DNA from 2 places in the Roseibium sp. AWQ4_290 genome. Region 2 is predicted to be linked to the other one. Evidence: predicted binding sites of a transcription regulator. Region 2 holds the regulator's gene; the other holds the start of a gene.

Region 1 (11,397 bases), on a different contig from region 2:
TCAATCGGAAATCGGGGAGTCTGCTGTGGTGCGGACGAAGCAAAACTGGGTCCAATTTTCATCGTGTCTCGTTCTGTTGACGGGCCTTGTGGCCTGCCAGGCGGCAGACGGCACGTCCCAGGCACCGGACGTCGCGCTCGTGAACTCCTTCATGAAAGGTCTCGGGGCTGTCGACCCGAACGAAAAGCCGATTGACTACAAGCCCCGCGCCCCGCTCGCCATGCCGGCTGAGACCGCCAAGCTGCCGGAGCCAGAAACCGATGTGGCTGGCGCCAAAGACGCGAACTGGCCCAAGCAACAGCAAAACGCCCAGTTCGAAGAGCTGAAGGAAATCTACGCTGATACCGGCGGGCTCAACAAGGCCCCCCTGACACCGGAGCAGATGCGCGGTTTCAAGATCACTGGCGTGACCGGACAACAGACCCGCGACCTAGACGCCGAGCGGCGTGAGAACGATGTGGCCGAGGGTGACTTGCTGACCCGGGAAGAACAGCGCGCCGAATGGGAACGGCTACAGAAGATCAAGGCGCAGCAGGTTGGCGCTGCCAATAATGGTCTTGCCACCCGCCGCTACCTGACCGAGCCCCCGGCCAGTTACAGTACACCATCACCGGATGCGCCGATGCCGGAGGTCGTGGCCAAGTCGAAAGACAAAAAGCCGGGCAACGTCGACCCCTACACAAGCAAGCCGCTGGATCCGCGGTGCCTGGAAGGCCAGTCACAATATTGTAACTGATCCCGATCCGCCTGATCCGTGCGCCGGGCGGGCAGCGATGACATTTTTGTAATGGGACCTTCGGACCAACCCTCCTATATGGAAGGATTAGTCCGGAGGTTTTTTATTTTATGACAAAGAATGGGAGACGCGCTTGACCCCTGCCCCCGCGAAGACACATCAAGGACGTGGCCTCTTTTGGAAACACCCCATCCGAAGTCTCCTGCTTCCGCTCCTTCTTCTCGGGTCAACGGCAGTGGTGCCAATCCCTTATGCCCGGGCCGGGACTTTGTCGGCCGATGACATTGTCATCGCTCCCAATCTTGGGAGTTTCACGCTTGAAAACGGCCTGCAGGTGGTGGTCATTCCGGACCGCCGCGCCCCTGTCGTGACCCATATGATCTGGTACAAGGCCGGGTCCGCCGACGAACCGGAGGGTCAGTCCGGCGTTGCCCATTTTCTGGAACACTTGATGTTCAAGGGCACGTCCACACATCCTGGAGACCACTTCTCCCGTGTCATCGCCCAACGGGGCGGTCAGGAAAACGCTTTCACGAGCCTGGACTACACCGCCTATTTCCAGAAAGTCGCCAAGGAGCATCTGCCTCTGATGATGGAACTTGAAGCAGACCGGATGCAGAACCTTGTTCTGAGTGACGCGGTTGTCGACCCGGAACGGCTTGTGGTTCTGGAAGAGCGGCGCAGCCGCGTTGACAGCGAGCCGGGGTCCCGGCTGCGCGAGGCGCTGAACGCGGTCACCTTCGTCAACCACCCCTATGGATCGCCGGTGATTGGCTGGCAAAGCGAAATCGAAGCACTGAACAAGGAAACGGCCCTTGCCTTCTATGACCGGTTCTACACGCCCAACAACGCTGTGGTGGTGATAGCCGGTGATGTCGATGTGGCCGAAATCCGCAAACTTGCAGAACGGACTTATGGCCAGATCGCCCGGCGTGCGGATCCCGGCCCCCGGGTCCGCCCCGCAGAGCCGCCCTTGTCCGGGGAGCGGCGGGTCGTCGTCTCCGATGCGCGGGTTCGACAGGAATCCGTGTCCCAGACCTGGATTGTGCCGAGCCAGACCACCGGAACCGGCCGGACACCTGAAGCGCTGGACATCCTCGCCTATATTCTGGGGGAAGGTCCCTCGAGCCGACTCTACAAATCGCTTGTGCTGGAGCGCAAGGCCGCGTTGGGCGCCGGGGCCTATTACCAGAGCCAGGCGCTGGATGCGGGCCGGTTCGGCGTCTATGCCGCGCCCCGCCCCGGCCACAGCCTAAAGGAGATGGAAGAGCTGATTGCCCAAGAGATCCGCGCCCTGCTCCAGGACGGCGTCACCCAAGAGGAAGTCGACCGGGCCCGCAACAGCATGGTCGCAAGTGCGATCTATGCCCAGGACAGCCAGTCCAGCCTTGCCCGGCTCTTTGGCGGTGCGCTGGCCACCGGACAGACCATCAAGAACGTCCAGACATGGCCCGCACAGGTGAGCGCCGTGACGCCTGAAGATGTTCTGGACGCGGCACGCACCTATCTTGCGGGGCTGCCCGTGACCGGCGAATTGCGCCGGGAGTCTTCCGAAGCTGCAGAAACCACCCCCAAAAGCCCCTCTCCTGCCAAGGACAAATCCTGACCATGCCCCATTTTGCTGTTTCCCTGCGCACGGTCCTTGTAAGCTCCGCCTTCATGGTGGCCACCCTTGCGGTCTTGATCCGCAGTGCCCAAGCGGTCGAGGTGCAACGGGTCATCAGCCCGAAGGGCATCGAGGCCTGGCTGGTGGAAGACCACACGGTTCCCATCATCGCCATGAATTTTGCCTTTGACGGTGGTGCGACACAGGACCCGGACGGCAAGGGCGGCCTCACCCGTCTTCTGGCCGCATCGCTGGATGAGGGAGCCGGTGATCTGTCTTCAGAGGCGTTTCAGGGCCGGATGGAAGAGCTGGCCATTAGCATCGGGTTCAACACCGGCAAAGACCGGTTTTACGGCAGCCTGAGAACCTTGAGCCCCACGCTCGACGAAGCGGCCGGCCTGCTCGCCCTGGCCGTAAATGAACCGCGTTTCGACGACACCCCCGTGGAGCGCATGAAGACACGGCTTGTCGCCCAGGCCAAACGTGCCGAAACCGACCCGGATGCGATTGCCGGGCGCACCCTGGCCGAAGCCATGTTTGAGAACCATCCCTATTCCCGCCGGACAGCAGGCACACAGGACACCCTCAAAACCCTGACACGGGACGACCTGAAACAGCAACACAAACGACTTCTGACCCGCAGCGGCCTGAATGTGGGCGTGGTCGGTGCCATTGACGCAAAGCGTCTTGCCCAGGTGCTGGACGATGTCTTTGCCGGTCTTCCCGAGACGTCCGAAAAGGCCTCCGTGCCCGAGCTGGCACCCGCATCAGGGGCAACGCTCCACCGGGAGCTGGATGTGCCCCAGACAACGATTTTGATGGGTCTGCCCGGGGTCAAACGGGATGATCCGGATTTTCAGGCCGCCTATGTGATGAACCACATACTAGGGGGCGGCACCTTCACCTCCTGGATGTATCAGGAAGTGCGGGAAGAGCGCGGCCTTTCCTACGGGGCAAGCACCTCCCTGTCGCCTTACCGCCACACTGGGCTTCTGCTTGGTTCAGCGGCCACCCGCACCGACCGGGCGGGGGAAACTGTTGATGTGATGCTGGAGCAGATCCGGCGCATGGCAACGGACGGGCCGAGTGCAGAAGAGGTCAATGCGGCGAAACGGTACATCACCGGCTCCTATGCGCTGCGGTTTGACACATCCGGAAAGATTGCCCGCCAACTGGTTGCCCTGCAAAATGCCGGACTGGGTATCGATTATTTTGACCGGCGCAACCGGGAAATCGAAGCAGTCACCCTGGAAGACGTCCAGCGCGTTGCCCGGCGCTTGCTGGCCGGTGCCCCGCCGACCATCGTGACGGTCGGACAGAAGCAGGACGGCTGATCAGGCTCGGGGGTCCAGGACGGTTCAGAACATAGATGCGGCGGAAAAATCCGTCTGGCTGGGATCAGCCAGCGGCCGTCTTTCTGGAACCGGGGGCCGGCGTTCCCTGCAACACCTCCGCCCGGACCGGGCGCGGCGGCGAAAACAGGTTGCCCTGCGCGAGCCGGATATCGTAGTCGAGCAGCTCAAGCACCTGGGACTCCGTCTCCACATGATCGGTGATCAGCTCCATGCCGTAGCGGTGCAGCAAATCGCCGAAGTCGGACGGGTGGATATGACCGTGAATGGCTTCACGGCGGCCGATCAGATAGTCGGCATGCAGCTTGCCATATTTGAAGCCCCGGCCCGCGAGGGAGTTGAAGTCCATCTTCATGTCGGAAATCCGGTCGATGGAGAAGCGGAAGCCGAGATCATAGAGCGCACTCAGGCTTTCCAGTTCCATCGCTCCCATATCCGCCACATCGCTTTGCGAAAACTCAAAGACGAGCACATCTGCAAAATTGCGGTTGGACTTCACAAACTCCAGGAACCCCGGGAAAAACGCTTCATCCACCAGCGACACCGATGAAATATTGCAGAACAGAACCGCATTCCGGTTGCGGGATGTCAGGCGGCGGATCACCTGAATGGAGCGGAACAGCAACAGGTTGTCGATCCGGGCAATCTGGCCGGACAGAACGGCTTCGGGCAGGAAAGTCTTCGCCTCCACCCCATTGCCATTGGCGTCGCGCAGACGGGTGAACGCTTCATAATATTTCACCTGGCGCTGTGGCAGGGTCACGATGGGCTGCAAGTGCAATTCCACCCGGTTGGCGTTCAGCGCGGAGGTGATCAGCTCACGCATGGCCATATTCGGCTTCGGCCGCTCCGGCTGAACCGGAGCCGGCGTCACATGCGGCAAATCATCCGCCGCCTGATCCTGCTGGCCAAAGGGTGCGGATGCTAGTGCACCGGGATCGGCAGCAGGGTCTGCATCATAGCCGGCACCAGGAGCATAAGCCGCCTCAACGGGTGTTTCAGGCGGCATGGGCTGCGGTTCGGCCTGCCCTCCATAGCGGCGGTCCCAGTCGTCCCGGCCTCCTTGCACAGCCCGGCCCTGAACAGGAGAAGGCGCAGTCTGAGGGGCATTGTAAGCCTGAGGCTGCGGTTGGGGCTGGTGCGCCGGCGGCGCGGTCTGCGGAACGGGCACAGGACGGGCTTGCGGATGCGAAAAGGGCGGTGATGCGAATCCGGGCTGCGCTGCGGGGGCCTGCACCTGAAGCGGTGGCGCATCCTGCCGGTAGTGGGGCAAGTTCTGCATCTGGGGAGGTGGCGCCAGCGCCTGCTGGTCTTCCATCCGGGTTTCCAGGTCCGACATGGCTTCTGCCATCTGCTTGACCAGCGTTCCCAAAACCTCGACTTCGGCAAAGATCGGATCAATCTCCGCCCGCGTGCGCCGGGGCACGGAGTGTTCCATGCCGGTCAAACGGCCTTCCAGATTGCCGACATCTTCATCGAGGTCTGCCATGCGTTCTTCGAGGCGGTCCACCGCTTCACTGACAGCCCCACGGTCCCGGGCCCGCCCGACCAACAAGTGAACGAGGATCATGGTGCACATCAGCGCAAGCGACAGGGACACCGCCTCGCCAAACGGACGGCCGAACTGAAAAATCATCACGGTCGCCGAAGACAGCGCGATAATCGCCATGCAGATTGCTACAAAGATGGTCCCTGTCCGGCCCATGGTATTTGAAAGTTCCGACCCGAATCACAATTGACTGGTTAATCATGCCTTAAGAACCAGTGACCTCCGAATCCGCAAGCCGCATTCAAACGTGGATTCCGGGACTTGTCCCCGACTATGCATCTCCAAAGCCGCAGTTTTTTCGGTTCCAGGCCAGTTCGCCGCCCTGCTTTGCCGGACACTTCCAATGCCAGCAGGGGAGGCGATACGTATTTTAACAATTTGCAATTGGAAGCCGGAGCGCTAACATGACGTTAGGGCAACTTGTCGTGGAGCGTAAGAACCGGTTACCGAAAGGGAACTGGAATGTATCCCGTCGCGAAATCAAGAGGCTCTGCGTCTCTGCAAACTGCTGCGAGAAAAGCCCCCGCGTCCGCCACACCAGCAGCGGAAGACGCCCCCCAGCTGTCAGCGGCCACAAACACTCCGGCCAGCCCCGCTGACGCTCACCCCTCTTCTTTGAAAGTGTCTGAGGATCTGATACGGGCCGCTCTCACCAAAACCCTTGCGAGCCCGGAATTTCAGTCCGCTCCGCAACTGCGCGCTTTTCTCAAATTCGTGGTGACCGCCGCATTGGAGAACAGGCTCGAGAAGATCAAGGGATACACGATTGCCACCGAGGCTCTCGGCCGGGACGACGATTTCAATCCTGTGACCGATCCAATCGTGCGGGTGGAGGCAGCCCGCCTGCGCCGCCGCCTGTCCGGATACTATGCCGGCACCGGCACTCAGGAATCTGTCCGGATCACCATTCCCAAGGGCAGCTATGCCCCCAGATTCAGCATCGCGCCAGCGCAAGCCCCAGCCCGGGACCAGCCTGGACCTGCACCCGCAGATGAACCGCGCCCACCCCTGACAGGCAACACAAAGGCGGGCGACGACATGCGCATACCGGTGCCGCAGGACATCCCCGCCCCCAAGGCTGAGCCCGTCAAAAGTTCCGCCCCAGCCCTGACCGGCCAAACAGCCCCTGCCCTCTCCGGCACGGCTTTGACGCCGAAAAACGTCTCGCTCAAATTTGCCGCAGCGTTATCAATTGGTTGCTTTTTCGCAGGCCTCACCCTAGGATTGATTCTCTCGTTTGCATTTTAAATTGTTACAGCCGCTGGTTTTCTCGGCAAAAACTGCAAAATGCGTCATCTGACAACGCTTTGTTTACCCTGTTCGGAGAATTATCAGACTGACGAATCTTTCGATTATGGAAGACCCGGATCTAGCGATGGGAGTTACCCAGCAATGGGGAGTAATGAGGGCAAGACTTTGCCTGTGATTGTACGCGTATTGGACGCATCGGCCTCCGAGGCCGCCCGCACTTCTGCCGTGTGCGCGAAAATGTCCGCCTCCTGTGCCGACCCGATCCTTTATACGGATTCTGCCTCCTGCCTTCAGGATCTGGCCGACAAGTCGACCGACATTCTCATCATAGACCTGGAAACAATCGGCGGTGACGAAGCCTTGGAAGCCTACGCGGTGCGCTGCCCGAAAGCAGTCATCATCGCGGTGTCGGCCTCTGGCTCCGTCTCCCGGGCTGTCAGCGCCATGCGCGCAGGCGCCCATGACTTCCTGACCAAACCCTTTTCCCTCGACGCTCTTGCCAGCAAGATCACGTTTCAGCTGCAGCAGCGCCGCCCGGCGGCTCCCCCAGCCCGGCCCGACGTGAACCAGGCTCAGCCTGTGCCGCAGCCGGTTGAACGAACTGCCCCCCTGAAGCGGACCGAACGGTCTGCGCCCGAGGCCGGCGGCCTCGGCCGGATGATCGGGACCTCGCTGAAAATGCTCGAGATCCAGGATCAGATCCAGCGTATGGCCCCGTCGCAGGCCCCTGTGTTCATCACCGGGGAATCGGGCACCGGCAAGGAGTTGTGCGCCAACGCCATTCACGATCTCTCTGAGCGCCAGCCCAACCGGTTCGTGACGCTGAATTGCGCGGCCATTCCCCGGGACCTCATCGAAAGCGAGATTTTCGGCTATATGCGCGGTGCCTTTACCGGGGCGAGCGAAAGCCGGGCCGGCGCCGCGGAACAGGCCGATGGCGGCACGCTGTTTTTGGACGAAATCGGCGAAATGGACACGCTGTTGCAAAGCAAGCTGCTGCGGTTTCTGCAGACCGGCACGTTCCAGAGGCTCGGCGACACCCAGTCGCGGAAGGTCGACGCGCGGATCATCTGCGCCACCAACCGCAACCCGATCGAGGAAATTTCAGCAGGCCGGTTCCGCGAGGACCTTTATTACCGGCTGCATGTTCTGCCTGTTCATCTGCCTCCCCTGCGTGAGCGCCGCGACGACATCCTGCCCCTCGCCGAAGCCTTTCTGGAACGTTATTCCGGGGAGGAGCGCCGGGGCTTCAAGGGCTTCGATGCGGATGCGGAGACCCGGATTGTCGCGTATGGCTGGCCGGGCAATGTCCGCCAGCTTGAAAACACCATCCGTCAGATCGTGGTCATGAATGACGGTGCGGCTGTCACCTACGACATGCTGCCCATGGTCATCCGGGATCAGTCCGGCCGCCCCAACGCGGTGATAGACCTGTCGCGCGAACGGTCCAGGATCAGTGCTCCCAGCCGCCCCTTCGGCGCAATTGAGCCGCTCTGGGCCCAGGAACGCCGGATCATCGAAGACGCGCTGGACGCTTTTGACGGCAACATTGCCATGGCGGCAGCGGCTTTGGAGATCAGCCCGTCGACAATCTATCGCAAACGCCAGTCCTGGACGGCCCGCAGTCTTTAAACCGGCCTAAGTTTACCGCATTGCACGCATTTTCTTGTCACCCGGCGAAAGTCGGTCTATATCGGCAAAATCGCCAAGCAACGACAAGACTTTAGGGCGCGCGGGGACGTAATAGATGGTGACAGGACGACGTTTTTCCCGGCGGGGCGCCGCCACGCTTCTTTGCATGACTTTGGGATTTACCGGCCTCTCCTCAGCTCCGGCGCCGGCTGATCCTAAGGCCACACCCTCCTCACCGTACACGTCTGCCCTGGCCGCATTCGATGCTGCCTGGGACGCCAATGGCCTGGCCTTTACGGCCGCCACGTTCGCTGAGACGGCCGGGGCCGCATACGGACAGTACACGCCGCGCGCCGAGACTGAGTTCAGGGCAGGCGATGTTCTGTTCATCTATGCCGAGCCGGTTGGCTATGGCTTCCGCGAGGCTGAGGGCCTTTATGCCTATGAGCTTACCGCCAGCTACAAGCTGCTGAACCTGACCGGGCAGGTTCTGACCCAGCAGGACGGTTTCGCCGTCTTTGCCGGCAAAGGCCGGTCGCGGCAGCGTGAGCTTGCAGCCAGTCTGTCGTTTCAGTTCAGCGGTCTTCGCGAAGGCACTTATCAGCTGGAAACACGGTTTTCCGACGAAGTGAACGGCAAGACAGCAACTTTCACCTTGCCCTTCACAATCACGGCCCCCAATTAGGGCGTGTGCGTTGATATGGAATAGATACGCTATGCCATCTTTGATGTCAGGCAGCGAAAGGCAAATTCCAGGAAACGCGAGTTGCTCCAGACCGCAGGCCGCAACCGGTTTCCCGGACGCAAAAGCCCCACGATCTGAAGCCGGTTAACCATGTCAGAGGTCCGGGTCCCGGCAACGGCGGCAGCGGGCGGAAAATTTCCTCTCAAACCATTGACAATCCGGGTCCTGCTGCATAAATCCATGGCGCTGCTAGCACTCGCCTTGAGGGAGTGCTACTGCGCCACAGGAGCCTGAAGGCCCCTGCGTTATGTAACCCAAAAATCATGTCTCGCGCGCTGCCAAATTGCGTGGGGCGCGCTCATGAGAGGAAACAGTCTAATGGCATTTCGTCCACTTCACGACCGCGTCGTCGTTCGCCGGGTAGACTCTGAAGAGAAAACGGCCGGCGGCATCATCATTCCGGACACCGCTAAGGAAAAGCCGCAGGAAGGCGAAATCATCGCTGTCGGCACCGGCGCCCGCAAGGACAACGGCGAAATCGTTGCCCTCGACGTTCAGGCAGGTGACCGCGTTCTGTTCGGCAAATGGTCCGGCACCGAAGTCAAGATCGATGGTGAAGACCTGCTGATCATGAAGGAATCCGACATCATGGGCGTGATCGCTTAAGTTCAGCGAACCGCTTCTGATCTCTCTCCATTCAACATTCAAGTGAGACGACCCTATGTCTGCTAAAGAAGTAAAATTCTCCTCCGACGCCCGTGAGCGCATGCTCAAAGGCGTGGACACGCTCGCAAACGCTGTGAAAGTCACCCTCGGCCCGAAAGGCCGCAACGTCGTTCTCGACAAGGCGTTCGGCGCACCGCGCATCACCAAGGATGGTGTGTCCGTTGCCAAGGAAATCGAACTGGAAGACAAGTTCGAAAACATGGGCGCCCAGATGGTGCGCGAAGTGGCTTCCAAGACCAACGACATTGCTGGTGACGGCACCACGACCGCAACCGTTCTGGCCCAGGCCATTGTCAAGGAAGGCGCCAAGGCTGTTGCTGCCGGCATGAACCCGATGGACCTGAAGCGCGGCGTTGACCTCGCTGCTGTTGAAGCTGTGAAGTCCCTGGAAGCTGCTTCCAAGACCATCACCACTTCCGAAGAAGTGGCTCAGGTCGGCACGATCTCCGCAAACGGCGACGAGCAGGTTGGCGCGGATATTGCCGAAGCCATGCAGAAAGTCGGCAACGAAGGCGTGATCACTGTCGAAGAAGCCAAGTCCCTGGAAACCGAGCTCGAAGTCGTTGAAGGCATGCAGTTCGACCGCGGCTACCTGTCTCCTTACTTCGTCACCAATGCCGACAAGATGCTGGCCGACCTGGAAAAGCCGTACATCCTGCTGCACGAGAAAAAACTCTCCAACCTGCAGGCCATGCTGCCGATTCTGGAAGCTGTTGTTCAGTCTTCCCGCCCGCTCCTCATCATCGCTGAAGATGTTGAAGGCGAAGCTCTGGCAACCCTCGTTGTCAACAAGCTGCGCGGCGGCCTGAAAATTGCTGCTGTCAAGGCTCCGGGCTTCGGCGACCGCCGCAAGGCCATGCTGGAAGACATTGCCATCCTGACCGGCGGCACCGTGATCTCCGAAGATCTCGGCATCAAGCTGGAAAATGTCTCCCTCGACATGCTCGGCACCGCTGAGAAAGTCGCGATCACCAAGGAAACCACCACCATCGTTGATGGTGCCGGTGCCAAGGAAGACATTGACGGCCGCGTTGGCCAGATCAAGGCCCAGATCGAAGAAACCACTTCCGATTACGACCGTGAGAAGCTTCAGGAGCGCCTGGCCAAGCTTGCTGGCGGTGTGGCTGTCATCCGCGTTGGCGGTGCAACCGAAATCGAAGTGAAAGAGAAAAAAGACCGCGTTGACGATGCTCTGAACGCAACCCGCGCTGCCGTTGAAGAAGGCATCGTTCCGGGTGGCGGCACGGCTCTGCTGCGGGCGAAGAAGGCTGTCGAAGCTCTGACCTCCGACAATTCCGACATCGCTGCCGGCATCAAGATCGTCCTGCGCGCTCTGGAAGCTCCGATCCGTCAGATCGCTGAAAACGCTGGTGTCGAAGGCTCCATCGTTGTTGGCAAGATCCAGGAAAACAACGACGACACGTTCGGTTTCAACGCCCAGAGCGAAGAGTTCGTCAACATGATCGAAGCCGGCATCATCGACCCGACCAAGGTTGTGCGCACGGCTCTTCAGGACGCAGCTTCCGTTGCAGGCCTGCTGATCACCACCGAAGCCATGGTTGCCGAGCTGCCGAAGAAAGAAGCTGCTCCTGCCATGCCGGGCGGCGACATGGGCGGCATGGGCGGCATGGGCTTCTAAGAAGCCCATAAAGCCGACCATCAGCTTTCATGCTGACCCCGCTACGGCGGGGTCAGTGGCGGCATGGGCTTCTAAGAAGCCCGACATTTACAATTCCTTTGAAAGGGCGGTCTTTGGACCGCCCTTTTTGCATTTGCCGCCATCATTTTCAGTTTGTGCCGCTGTGCGGCACAGGGGACGGCATGGACTTTCAAGAAGCCCAAAGCTCGAATGCTTAAAGA
Region 2 (11,397 bases):
CCATTAAAGACATCCACCCCAAAAAGGTGGGCATTGCCCGCCGCCGCTTCAAGGATTTGTGATGCGCGTCGCATCGGTAGACTAGACACGCGCCCCAGAAAGCGCATTGTCTAAAGGAATGACAACTCTTTGGCTTTGTTTACGGAATCCGCCGCTTCGGAAAGTAGAACCGGCGCAGGAATTCAACGAAAAGAAAATGAAGAAAAATTCATTTGCCTGCGCGGGACAGGGTCAAACCAGCTTTTGACCGTGCAACACCCCGGTTGCGGGCACCGTCCGGCATCGCCCCGGCCCCGGTGCCCGATCCATCTCTTGTCAACTGACAGCTTCCGAGAGCTGGCGGGCCTGCTCGATCCAGTTGTCCCGCGCAATGCGGCCCCGGAAGTCGAGTTTGCTGTCCAGCGCCTCGATTTGGTCGCCGGTGAGCCCGGCAATCTGCCAGTAATGGAAAATACCGGCCTCATTCAAAGCCGTTTCCAGCTTCGGCCCGACACCGCTGATCGCTTTCAGGTCGTCCGCCGCCCCATCGGGCTTGGCCAGCAGGATGTCTGCCAGCGGCCCGGGTTTCCTGGCAGGTTTCCTGGCAGAGACCGTTCCGGTCTTGGCCACCGGCTTGGCTTCGGTTTTGGATTTGGCGGCCGGTTTCGTCACCGCTTTAGCGGCGGATTTGACGGCTGCGACCACTTTTGCCTGGGTAGAGGTTTTCTTTGCTGCAGCAGGGCGCCGGGAGACACCCGGCCGGTGACTGCGGATGAAGTCCATCACACGCGGAGCAATTTCTGACCGCCAGCGGGAGCCGTTGAAAACGCCATAATGGCCCACATTGGGCTGCTCGTAATGGGCCTTCATGTCGTCCGGCAGGCTGGTGCACAGGTCATGGGCCGCCCGTGTCTGGCCCCGGCCGGTGATATCGTCCTTCTCGCCTTCCACCGTCAGCAGCGCCGTGCGTTTGATCTGAGTGCAATCGATCGGCGTGCCGTTATGCTCCATCTTGCCCTTGGGCAGGGAATGATCGATGAATACGGATTCCACAGTCTGCAGGTAGAATTCGGCCGTCAGGTCCATGACGGCCAGATATTCATCATAAAAATCCCGGTGTTTTTCCGCACTGTCTCCGTCTCCGGCGACCAGATGCTGGAAGAAATCCCGATGCGCCGTGACATGGCGGTCCAGATTCATGCTCATGAAACCGGACAGCTGCAAAAAGCCCGGATAGACATCGCGCATGAACCCCGGATGCGGGAACGGCACTTTCATGATGACGTTGTTCTTGAACCAGTCGATGCCCTTGGAAACTGCCAGATCATTCACTGCTGTCGGGGCAACGCGGGTATCGATCGGACCACCCATCAGCGTCATGGTCGCCGGGACATATGGGTCTTCCCGGGCTTCCATCACCGCCGTTGCCGCAAGAACCGGAACCGACGGCTGGCACACGCCGAGCACATGGGAATCCGGCCCCAGGAAATGGAGCATGGAAATGATGTAGTCGATATAGTCGTCCAGATCGAACTTGCCGTCCTGGACCGGTACCATGCGCGCATCGATCCAGTCGGTGATGTAGACATCCGCGTTGGGCAGCAGCGCTTCCACCGTTCCGCGCAGCAAGGTCGCGTAGTGGCCGGACATCGGCGCGACGATCAGCACCTTGGGATCGTTGCGGTGGGTTGCGGTGCCCCGCTCAAAACGGATCAGATCGCAAAAGGGCCGGCTCCAGACAATGTCTTCGCGCACGGGCACCCGCACACCGCCCACCGTGGTTTCGCGCAGGCCAAATTCGGGTTTTCCGTAGCGCCGGGTCGTGCGTTCCAGCACCTCGCAGCCAGCCGCCACCTGGCGGCCATAGCTGGTATGGGTCCAGGGATTGAGCGGATTTTGAAAGCAGAGCCGGGTCATGTCGGCGACCGCGCGCAGCGGTGCCATGGCAGCATGGTTCAGCTCGTACAGATGATAAAATGGCAAAGGCGCGTCTCCTTTGTTTGCGAAGCCGCGCGCCTCATTGATGAAATTGAACATCTTTTGTCGCGGCCCGCTTGTTATGGCACCATCTATTGCATTGCAGCACAATAGCTAGGCAGGCAGCCTGCGGCAATACTGCTATTTGCTACGCTGCAAGACCTGTAAATGGTCTGTGCTATTGGCAAACTTGCTTCGGCACCGAAACGCTTTGCAGCGCAAAAGGCAGATTGGGTATTTAAATCAACTTGGTAGATTTATGTGCCGTATGGGCAAATCGCGACGGTCAGGCTGCCAGATCGGCGACCACCGCGTCGAGCACAAAAAATCCGTCCGGCGTCGCCCGGACCCGGTTTTCCCCGATTTCTTCCACCATGCCGTGTTCCAGAAGCGCTTTCAATCGCATTGGATCAATGGCTCTGTGCGCAAACGCTTCATAGCGCTTCAGATCAATGCCTTCGGTCAAGCGCAAGCCCATGAGCAGGTATTCATCCCCCTGCTCCTCTTCATTCAGGCCCGCCTGTTCCACCAGCCCATGGCCATGGTTTTCGACCGTTTCCAGCCAGGTTTCCGGGTGGGATTCCGTGGATGTTGCCAGCCGGTTCGCCCCCACCGTCAGGCGTCCATGGGCTCCCGGGCCCACACCGGCATAGTCGCCATAGCGCCAATAGACCAGATTGTGCCTGCATTCGGCGCCGGGCCGGGCATGGTTCGACACTTCATAGGCAGGCAAGCCCGCCTCTGCCGCAATATCCTGGGTCAGCCCGTAAAAATCGGCCCCCAGTTCCGGTTCCGGGGTCTTCAGCTTGCCCGCCTGATGCAGCGCGAAGAAGGGCGTTCCCGGCTCAATGGTCAACTGGTAGAGGGACAGGTGATCGGCCGCGAGCGAAATAGCGTCTTTCAGCTCCGCCTCCCACGCGCCAAGAGTCTGGTCGGGCCGGGCATAGATCAGATCAAAGGACAGGCGCGGGAAGGTGGCCCGGGCGGTTTCAATGGCCGCACGCGCGGTAGCTGCATCATGCAGGCGGCCCAGAAGCTTCAGATCCTGATCATGGAGGGACTGCACCCCGAGGGAAACCCGGTTCACGCCGGCCGCCCGGTACCCCTTGAAGCGGGTCGCCTCGACAGAGGTCGGATTGGCTTCCAGCGTGATCTCGATCTTCTCGTCCATGCTCCAGCAATCGGAGACCGCCACCAGCACCCGTTCCACTGTCGCCGGGTCCATGAGCGACGGGGTCCCACCACCCAGAAACACGGACTGGACGGTTTTTGGGCCCGTCAGCCCGGCAAGATAGGTCATTTCCCGGACAAGAGCGTCCGCGAACCGCTCCTGGTCGACCGGCTGGTGGCGGACATGGGAATTGAAGTCGCAATACGGGCATTTGGCCGCGCAGAACGGCCAGTGGATATAAACGCCGAAACCGCCTTCTGCCGCCTCTTGACCGGTCACCGTGTCGCCCCCTCCAGGCAGCCTCGAGCAAAGGCCGTGAATGCACGGGCGCGGTGGGACAGCGGCTCTGCTCCGGCTTCCAGGCCATGTTTTTCCTCTGACGTCATTTCGCCAAAGGTGCGCGTATGCCCGTCCGGTCTGAACATGGGATCATATCCAAAGCCCTGGCTGCCACGCGGCGGCCACACAAGGTCGCCTGCAACCTCGCCCCGGAAAAACTCCTTGTGGCCATCGGGCCAGGCAAGGCACAGCACTGCTACAAAGGAGCCCCTGCGGTTGCCGGGTGCGCCGCCTTCAAGCGTCTGCAGCTTTTCCTCAATGGTGCGCATGGCCATGGCAAAATCCTTGTCCGGCCCCGCCCAACGCGCGGAATAAATGCCCGGATCTCCCTTCAGCGCTTCAACGCAGAACCCGCTGTCATCGGCGAGCGAAGGGAGGCCGGACGCCTCTGCTGCCGCCTCAGCCTTGATCGCAGCATTGTCCTCAAATGTAAGCCCGTCCTCAACCGGTTCCGGCAGGTCCAGATCCCCGGCAGAGACCACCTCGAACCCGTATGGCCCCAGGAGTTCATTGATTTCCCGGATCTTGCCCTTGTTGTGGCTGGCAACAACGAGTTTGCCGGGGATGAGTTTGCGGTGGCTCATGATGCTATGTTCCCGGGCCGGCTCAACCTGGTCAAGCCAGCCCCCTCTTGGCGGGCCTCACCAGCGGGAGACCGGCACACTGATTTAGAGAATGGCCATTTTCTGAAGATCGACCAGACGGGTGATCCCTGCCTTGGCCAGTCCCAGAAGCTGGTTGAATTCGTCCTCGGAGAAGGGCGCGCCCTCTGCCGTGCCCTGAATTTCGACAATGCCGCCCGATCCGGTCATCACGAAATTGGCGTCCGTTTCCGCCGTGCTGTCTTCCGCATAGTCCAGATCCAGCACCGGGCTGCCCTCATGAATGCCGCAGGAAATGGCGGCAATATGGTCTTTGAGAACCGTACCAGACACCATGTCCCGGGAACGCATCCATTCCACGCAGTCGCGCAAGGCCACCCAGGCGCCGGTAATGGCGGCCGTCCGGGTGCCACCATCGGCCTGGATCACATCGCAGTCTACGGAGATCTGCACTTCGCCCAGCGCTTGCAGATCAACAACCGCCCGCAGGGACCGGCCGATCAGACGCTGGATTTCCTGGGTCCGGCCGGACTGTTTGCCTGCGCTGGCCTCACGGCGCATGCGCTCACCGGTTGCCCGCGGCAGCATGCCGTATTCCGCCGTCACCCAACCACGGTTCTGACCGCGGAGCCAGGGCGGCACCCGCTCTTCCAGGCTGGCGGTGCACAGGACATGGGTGTCGCCGAACTTGACCAGGCACGATCCTTCCGCATGTTTGGATACTCCCCGCTCAAGGGTCACAGCCCTGAGCTCGTCAGCTGCGCGTTTAGACGGACGCATGAAACTTCCTTTCGACTTTCGCCATGAAACGGAACAGTCCAGTGCAACACCGCTGTTTCCTTCAAATCCCGTGCGCCTTGTAGACCTCATTTTCGTGCAAGGTAAAGGGCCTGCTTCACGCCGGACCCATTTTGCGCCTATATCTTGGGTATCAGCGCCAAAACCCGGTGCAAAACATGGTCAGTCATACGGAGAACGCCCTTTGAGCCTCAGCGACCTCGACAAGAGATCCCGCGAGATTTTCCGCTCCATCGTGGAAAGCTATCTGGAGACCGGCGAGCCGGTCGGCTCCCGCAATGTCTCGCGTTCCCTGTCCATGTCCCTGTCGCCGGCTTCCGTGCGCAATGTGATGTCCGATCTGGAACATCTTGGCCTGCTGCACTCGCCCCATACCAGCGCAGGCCGGCTGCCGACGGAGGTCGGGCTGCGGTTTTTTGTCGACGCCCTGCTGGAAGTGGGCGACCTGACCGAAGACGAGCGCCGCCAGATCGACGTTCAGGTGCGCGCCTCCCAGGAAGCCACCTCAAGCGAACAGGTGCTGACAGAGGCCAGCCAGATGCTCTCGGGGCTGTCCATGGGCGCGGGGGTCGTGCTGACCCACAAATCCGATACCCGGCTGAAACATGTCGAATTCGTGCGCATTGAACCGCAAAAGGCGCTGGTCATTCTGGTGAGCGAAGACGGGTCCGTGGAAAACCGGGTTGTCGACCTTCCGGCCAACCTGCCGTCTTCCGCCCTGGTAGAAGCCAGCAACTATCTCAACGCCCAGATCCAGGGCCGGACGCTTTCAGACATCCGTACAGAGCTGGAGCGGGTGCGCGATGCGGACCAGGCCGAACTCGACCAGCTCAGCCAGAAGGTAATTGATGCGGGTCTGGCCGTGTGGAGCGGCGACACGGCCACCGACCCGGGCACCCTGATCGTGCGGGGCCGGTCCAACCTGCTGACCGACCTGGACGCAGCAGAGGATCTGGAGCGCATCCGGCTTCTTTTTGACGATCTGGAAAACAAGAAGGATCTGATCCAGCTTCTCGGCCTTGCGGAAAAGGGCGACGGGGTGCGGATCTTCATCGGCTCTGAGAACAATCTTTTTTCCCTGTCCGGCTCGTCCCTTGTCGTCTCGCCCTACAGGGACAGCAACCAGCGCATTGTCGGCGTGCTCGGCGTGATCGGCCCCACGCGCCTGAATTATGCGCGGGTCATTCCCATGGTCGACTACACGGCCCGCCTTGTCAGCCGCATCTTGAAATAACCCCCTTCCGTTTCGCAGGACCCCAGATGCTTTCCTCCGCAGAACTTGAACGCTACGCCCGCCACATCGTCATGCATGAGATTGGCGGGGCCGGGCAGCAGAAACTGAAAGCGGCCAAGGTGCTGGTGATTGGCGCTGGCGGCCTTGGGGCACCGGTCCTGCAATATCTGGCGGCCGCCGGAGTTGGCACCCTCGGCATTGTTGATGACGACACGGTGTCGCTGTCCAATCTGCAGAGGCAAGTCATTCACGATACCGACCAGCTTGGCGAGCCGAAAGTTGCCAGTGCCGCAGAGGCCATCGCCCGGCTGAACCCAAATGTGCAGGTCACGCCCTATCCAACCCGCATAGCCGGGCACAATGCGCTCGCCCTTGTGTCCGGCTATGATCTGGTTGTGGACGGCTCCGACAATTTCGACACCCGCTATCTGGTTTCTGACGCCTGCTTCTTTGCCAAGAAGCCGCTGGTGACAGCGGCGGTCGGCCAGTTCGACGGCTCCATCACCACCTTGAGGCCCTTTGAAACCGGTGCGGATGGTGCCCCCAACCCCACCTACCGGTGCCTGTTTCCGAAAAAACCCCGTGCCGGGCTGCTGCCAAGCTGCGCGGAGGCCGGAGTTCTGGGGGCCTTGACCGGGATCCTCGGCGCCATGCAAGCCATGGAGGTGATCAAGGAGATCACCGGAACCGGCGAGGGGCTCACCGGGCGCATGGTGATGTTCGACGCGCGCAGCTTCCGGATGGAAACGGTCCGCTACAAACGCTCCCCCAAAAACCCGCTGAACGGGGAGGCGCCAAAAAGCTGGGCGGCGCTTCTGGAAGAGGCCTGAGCCCACCACCAAGCTCACGAGGAGGATAGCCATGGCTACGGTGCGGCTGATTTCAGATCAGGAGGCAGAAGACCTGCCGGACGTCAAAGCGGTCTTTGACGATATCCGGCACACCCGCGGCTCCGATTTCATCAACAATGTCTGGCGGGCGCTCGCCAATGACCCTGCCGGCCTGAAACGCACCTGGGAACAGGTGAAGACGGTGATGGCCACGCCCGGCGCGCTCGACCCGAAAACCCGCGAGATGATCTATATCGCCGTGTCGGCTGCCAATGGCTGCAGCTACTGTGTGCATTCCCATACCGCATCCGCCAGGGCGAAAGGCATGAGCGATGAGGAACATGGCGAACTGGTGCAGATCATCGGTCTCGCCTCCATGACCAACGCCCTGGTGACCACGCTTCAGGTTCCCGTCGATCCAGAATTTGAAGCCCAATAGAGCCAATCCCGTTTCATCGGATTGACTGGGGATGGCCAGGGAACATTCTTACACGTCACTCTCTAGAATGACGCACAGAGGGTCCCTGTCCGTTGAAATTGGTCTTCAATGCAAAACCCCGCGCCGGAGACCGGCACGGGGTTTGAGCGCCTACCTAAAGGCTGAACCTTGAAGCTGAATGCGCCTGGTGCGCGTCAGTTCGGCTTCTGGTCGCCAGCCTGCTGGGCCATGTTCTGGCGGTAGAGCTGGGCAAAGTCGATCGGATCGAGCATCAGCGGCGGGAAGCTGCCATTGCGGGTTGCTTCGGCCAGAATGTTGCGGGCGAAGGGGAAGATCATGCGCGGGCATTCGATCATCACAAACGGATGCATGTGCTCCTGCGGCACACCGGTGATCTTGAAGAGACCGGCATAGACCAGCTCGACATTGAACATGACCATGTCGGGACGGGCAGCCTTGGCCGTCAGGGTCAGAACAACCTCGAACTGGTCCTCACCCATCTGCTGGGCGCCGACATTCACATTGATGTCAAGCTTCGGCTGAACTTCGCCCTGCTGGAGGGAGCGCGGCGCGTTCGGGTTTTCAAACGACAGATCCTTGATGTACTGACCCAGGATATGCATGCCCGGTGCAGCAGCACCTTCCGTCTGCGGCTGTGCGCCGCCGTCATTTGTGTCGGTCATCGTATTTCATTCCGTTTCGCGGTGCTGATCTGAAATGAAGAGTACTGAAATCCCTCCGGCTGGCCGCCGGCCCGCGTGATCCGGACAGCCGTGTTAGCGGCTGGCTAACATCTACCAACGGCGGGCACAAGGGCCATGACCTTGCCAGCAAGCCGATTCCATTTCAAAAGAAGGTCATGACGGATCAACCTGCGTCGATGATCACGCTGCCGCACAGGCGGCTGAAGCTCGACACCCTGGTCAGGCTGCGCTGGCTTGCGGTGGGCGGTCAAACAGCAGCCCTTCTTCTGGTGCATGTCGGCCTGGGCTATGGCCTGCCCGCCGGCCCCGCCTTTGCCATGGTCGCCCTGTCCGCCTGGCTCAACATCTTTTTGAAGATCCGCTGGCCCTCCGCCATGCGCCTGTCGGAACGGGCCGCCGCGCTGCAGCTGGCCTATGACATTATCCAGATGAGCGTGCTCCTGTTTTTGACCGGCGGCCTCGGCAATCCGTTCGCCTTTCTCCTGATGGCCCCGGTCATGGTCTCCGCCACAGGCCTGTCGGCGCGCTATACGGTCATGCTGGGGGTTCTGGCCACGGCCAGCGCCAGTTTTCTGGCGGTCTTCCACTTTCCGCTGCCCTGGCCAGATACGGAGAATTTCGCCCTGCCGGTGGTATATTCCGCCGGGATCTGGATCGCCCTGGTGCTGACACTCGGTTTCATGGCGGTCTATGCGTTCCGGGTGGCCGAAGAAGCCCGCCAGCTGGCCGATGCCCTGGCGGCCACCGAACTGGTTCTGGCCCGGGAACAGCATCTCAATGCCCTGGACGGGCTGGCCACCGCTGCCGCGCATGAGCTTGGCACGCCGCTGGCCACCATCTATCTCGCCGCGAAGGAGCTGGACAGCGAGTTCGAAACCGGAGACGCCAGGGGCGAAGACGTCGCCCTGATCCGCTCCCAGGCGGAACGGTGCCGGGAGATTCTGAAACAGCTCACCAGCCTGTCCAGCGAAGAGGACCGGACCTACCAGCGGATGCCGGTGTCACAACTGCTCGAGGATGTGATCGACCCGCACCGGGGCACTGGCGTTGCCATTCATGCCACCTGGACCGGGGAGGGCGCAGAACCGGTCGGCACCCGCAATGCCGCCATCCGCTACGGGCTCGGCAATCTGGTGGAGAATGCGGTCGATTTCGCAAGATCACGGGTGGATGTGACCGCCACCTGGGACGAGACCACCCTGTCGATCGTTATTCTGGATGACGGGCCCGGCTTTTCAATCGATATTCTGGGCCGGATCGGAGACCCCTATGTCTCCGTGCGCGGCAGCAGATCCGCACATGGTGGTTCTGGCGGCACAGGCGGAGGGCTCGGGCTGGGCATCTTCATTGCCAAGACCCTGCTGGAGCGCACCGGGGCAAAGCTGGTTCTGGACAATCAGCCACCGCCCAAAAACAGTGCGCAGATCCGCATCAGCTGGCCACGCGTAATCTTTGAGAGCAGCAATGGAGTGGACGAAACATCGTTTTCGCCCCATAACGGCTGAAATTGACTGTACAGGCGGGTGATGCTTCTGATGGATCGGGCGCCTGACGAAAGAATGGAAGACCAGACGGTAAGACGCCATGACGGACCACATGATCCCTTCAACCGGCTCCGGAGACACAAGTCTCCTCATCGTCGATGATGACAAGCCGTTTCAGCAACGGCTTGCACGCGCCATGGAAAAACGCGGCTTTGCCGCTGAAACAGCCGATGGTGTCCAGGATGCCACAGTGAAGATCGCCCAGAACGCTCCGGCTTATGCAATTGTCGATATGCGGCTGGAAGACGGCAACGGGCTGGATGTCATCGAGAAAATCCACGCCAAGCGCCCGGATGCGCGCGCCATCGTGCTGACAGGCTATGGCAACATTGCCACGGCAGTCACGGCGGTGAAGCTCGGGGCCATTGACTACCTCGCGAAACCGGCCGACCCGGACGACATTGTCGCCGCCCTGGCGCGCAAGCCGGAAGACAAGGCCCAGCCGCCGGAAAACCCCATGTCGGCGGACCGGGTGCGCTGGGAACACATCCAGCGAGTCTATGAGCTGTGCGACCGTAATGTCTCCGAAACGGCACGCCGCCTCAACATGCACCGGCGCACCTTGCAGCGTATCCTAGCAAAACGGGCACCACGCTGACGGTTTCAGCCCGCTTTCCCGCGGGCGGGCCGCATGGAGGCTTGCCCTTCCAACGCCATTTTGCCTAATTAGGTCCTATCGGGAATTCACGCGTGTGAGGCGATTCGGCCTGGCACCGGCGGAACGGAAGCACCAGCCGGGGCCCAAGCCCAACTCACACGAAAAACTGGTCTTGCCCGGCCCTGAACGCCGCGCCCGGACCTGTCGAGATGGCAGGCGGTGCGCAGCTTGTTGAGGCCGGCGCTCCGACGGAGATTGCTCATGCGGCTTCTGGCTGCCCGCAATGAAACTGCGCTGTTCCTCAAATCCGGCCTGTTTGCGGCCTGCGGTCTGGCTGTTCTGTCGCTGGGCGCCCACGCCCAATCCGTCCCGGAAACCTTGCGCATCAATGTGGATCCGCCGGAACCGGGCATTCGTTCCATCACCGTCGACAAAAAATACCGGGCCATCATCAGCCGGGACGACAAGGGGGTGGTCATCGACACGATGGGCAGCGACAACACGCTGCCGCCCTGTGATGTGAAACTGGAAGTGACCCTGGAAAACAGCCGGGTTCTGCACCGGGACGCCAATCTGTGCAGTGGCGGTACCCTGGTGGTGGACGTGTCCAGCGACGGCAAGCCAGGCGCAGCCGCCCGGGTTGTGGGCACGGAAGCCGGTGTTGCCGCTGGGCCCTCAAGCTCGGCACCTGCACAGACACGGCCGGCCGAACTGCCCAAACCGGCGTCCGAGCCGACAGAGACGGCGAAAGAAGCCACCAAGACGTCACCGTCTGTCGTTGAGGTGAAGCCGCCTGAAGATCCCGGCTCCCTGAAACCGCTTGAACAGGTCAACACACCGATTTCAACCCCGGGCCCGAACACGGCCGTGACCGGTGCTGCGTCCGGACCGGGCACTGGCCAGGCACGTCTTGTTGCCCCGTCCGACAGCCGCAGCTGGGTGACCGATCCGGGCAACCAGGCAGGCTCGCTCTCCCTGATCCAGCATGCCGTGCCGCAGACAGATGACCGGGACTTCCGTGCCGACTGCACCACGCAGTCCGGCTTTGCCCGCATCCTGTTCCAGCAGGCCCCGGCCGCGCTGCAAGAGGGCATGCCCCAGACGGTTCAGATCACCGCAGGAACCTATGCGGCCACGTTCAACGCCTTCGGCTCGTCCAGCGCCAATGAAGCGGGCGTCTCG

What was found. The regulator HrcA, encoded in region 2, represses chaperone genes, less so after heat shock. The targets are predictions, from matches to a motif close to GTTAGCACTCNCNNNNNGNGAGTGCTAAC.
Region 1: groES (co-chaperone GroES) is a predicted target of HrcA. The motif match lies at 9,060-9,088, and genes of this name have one in related genera.

The regions. Positions count from the first base shown of each region.
Region 1 is NZ_JBSWYG010000014.1:167,746-179,142, forward strand. It holds gene ACXAH0_RS15690 (hypothetical protein) at 29-736, shown strand; gene ACXAH0_RS15695 (M16 family metallopeptidase) at 972-2,342, shown strand; gene ACXAH0_RS15700 (M16 family metallopeptidase) at 2,345-3,676, shown strand; gene ACXAH0_RS15705 (EAL domain-containing protein) at 3,741-5,363, opposite strand; gene ACXAH0_RS15710 (hypothetical protein) at 5,706-6,491, shown strand; gene ACXAH0_RS15715 (sigma-54-dependent transcriptional regulator) at 6,636-8,126, shown strand; gene ACXAH0_RS15720 (hypothetical protein) at 8,242-8,811, shown strand; gene groES (co-chaperone GroES) at 9,190-9,477, shown strand; gene groL (chaperonin GroEL) at 9,533-11,176, shown strand.
Region 2 is NZ_JBSWYG010000013.1:95,328-106,724, forward strand. It holds gene phaZ (polyhydroxyalkanoate depolymerase) at 316-1,923, opposite strand; gene hemW (radical SAM family heme chaperone HemW) at 2,243-3,406, opposite strand; gene rdgB (RdgB/HAM1 family non-canonical purine NTP pyrophosphatase) at 3,403-4,050, opposite strand; gene rph (ribonuclease PH) at 4,135-4,848, opposite strand; gene hrcA (heat-inducible transcriptional repressor HrcA) at 5,051-6,100, shown strand; gene ACXAH0_RS14560 (HesA/MoeB/ThiF family protein) at 6,127-6,930, shown strand; gene ACXAH0_RS14565 (carboxymuconolactone decarboxylase family protein) at 6,962-7,369, shown strand; gene secB (protein-export chaperone SecB) at 7,564-8,052, opposite strand; gene ACXAH0_RS14575 (ActS/PrrB/RegB family redox-sensitive histidine kinase) at 8,229-9,578, shown strand; gene ACXAH0_RS14580 (ActR/PrrA/RegA family redox response regulator transcription factor) at 9,670-10,215, shown strand; gene ACXAH0_RS14585 (VHL beta domain-containing protein) at 10,477-11,397, shown strand, end outside.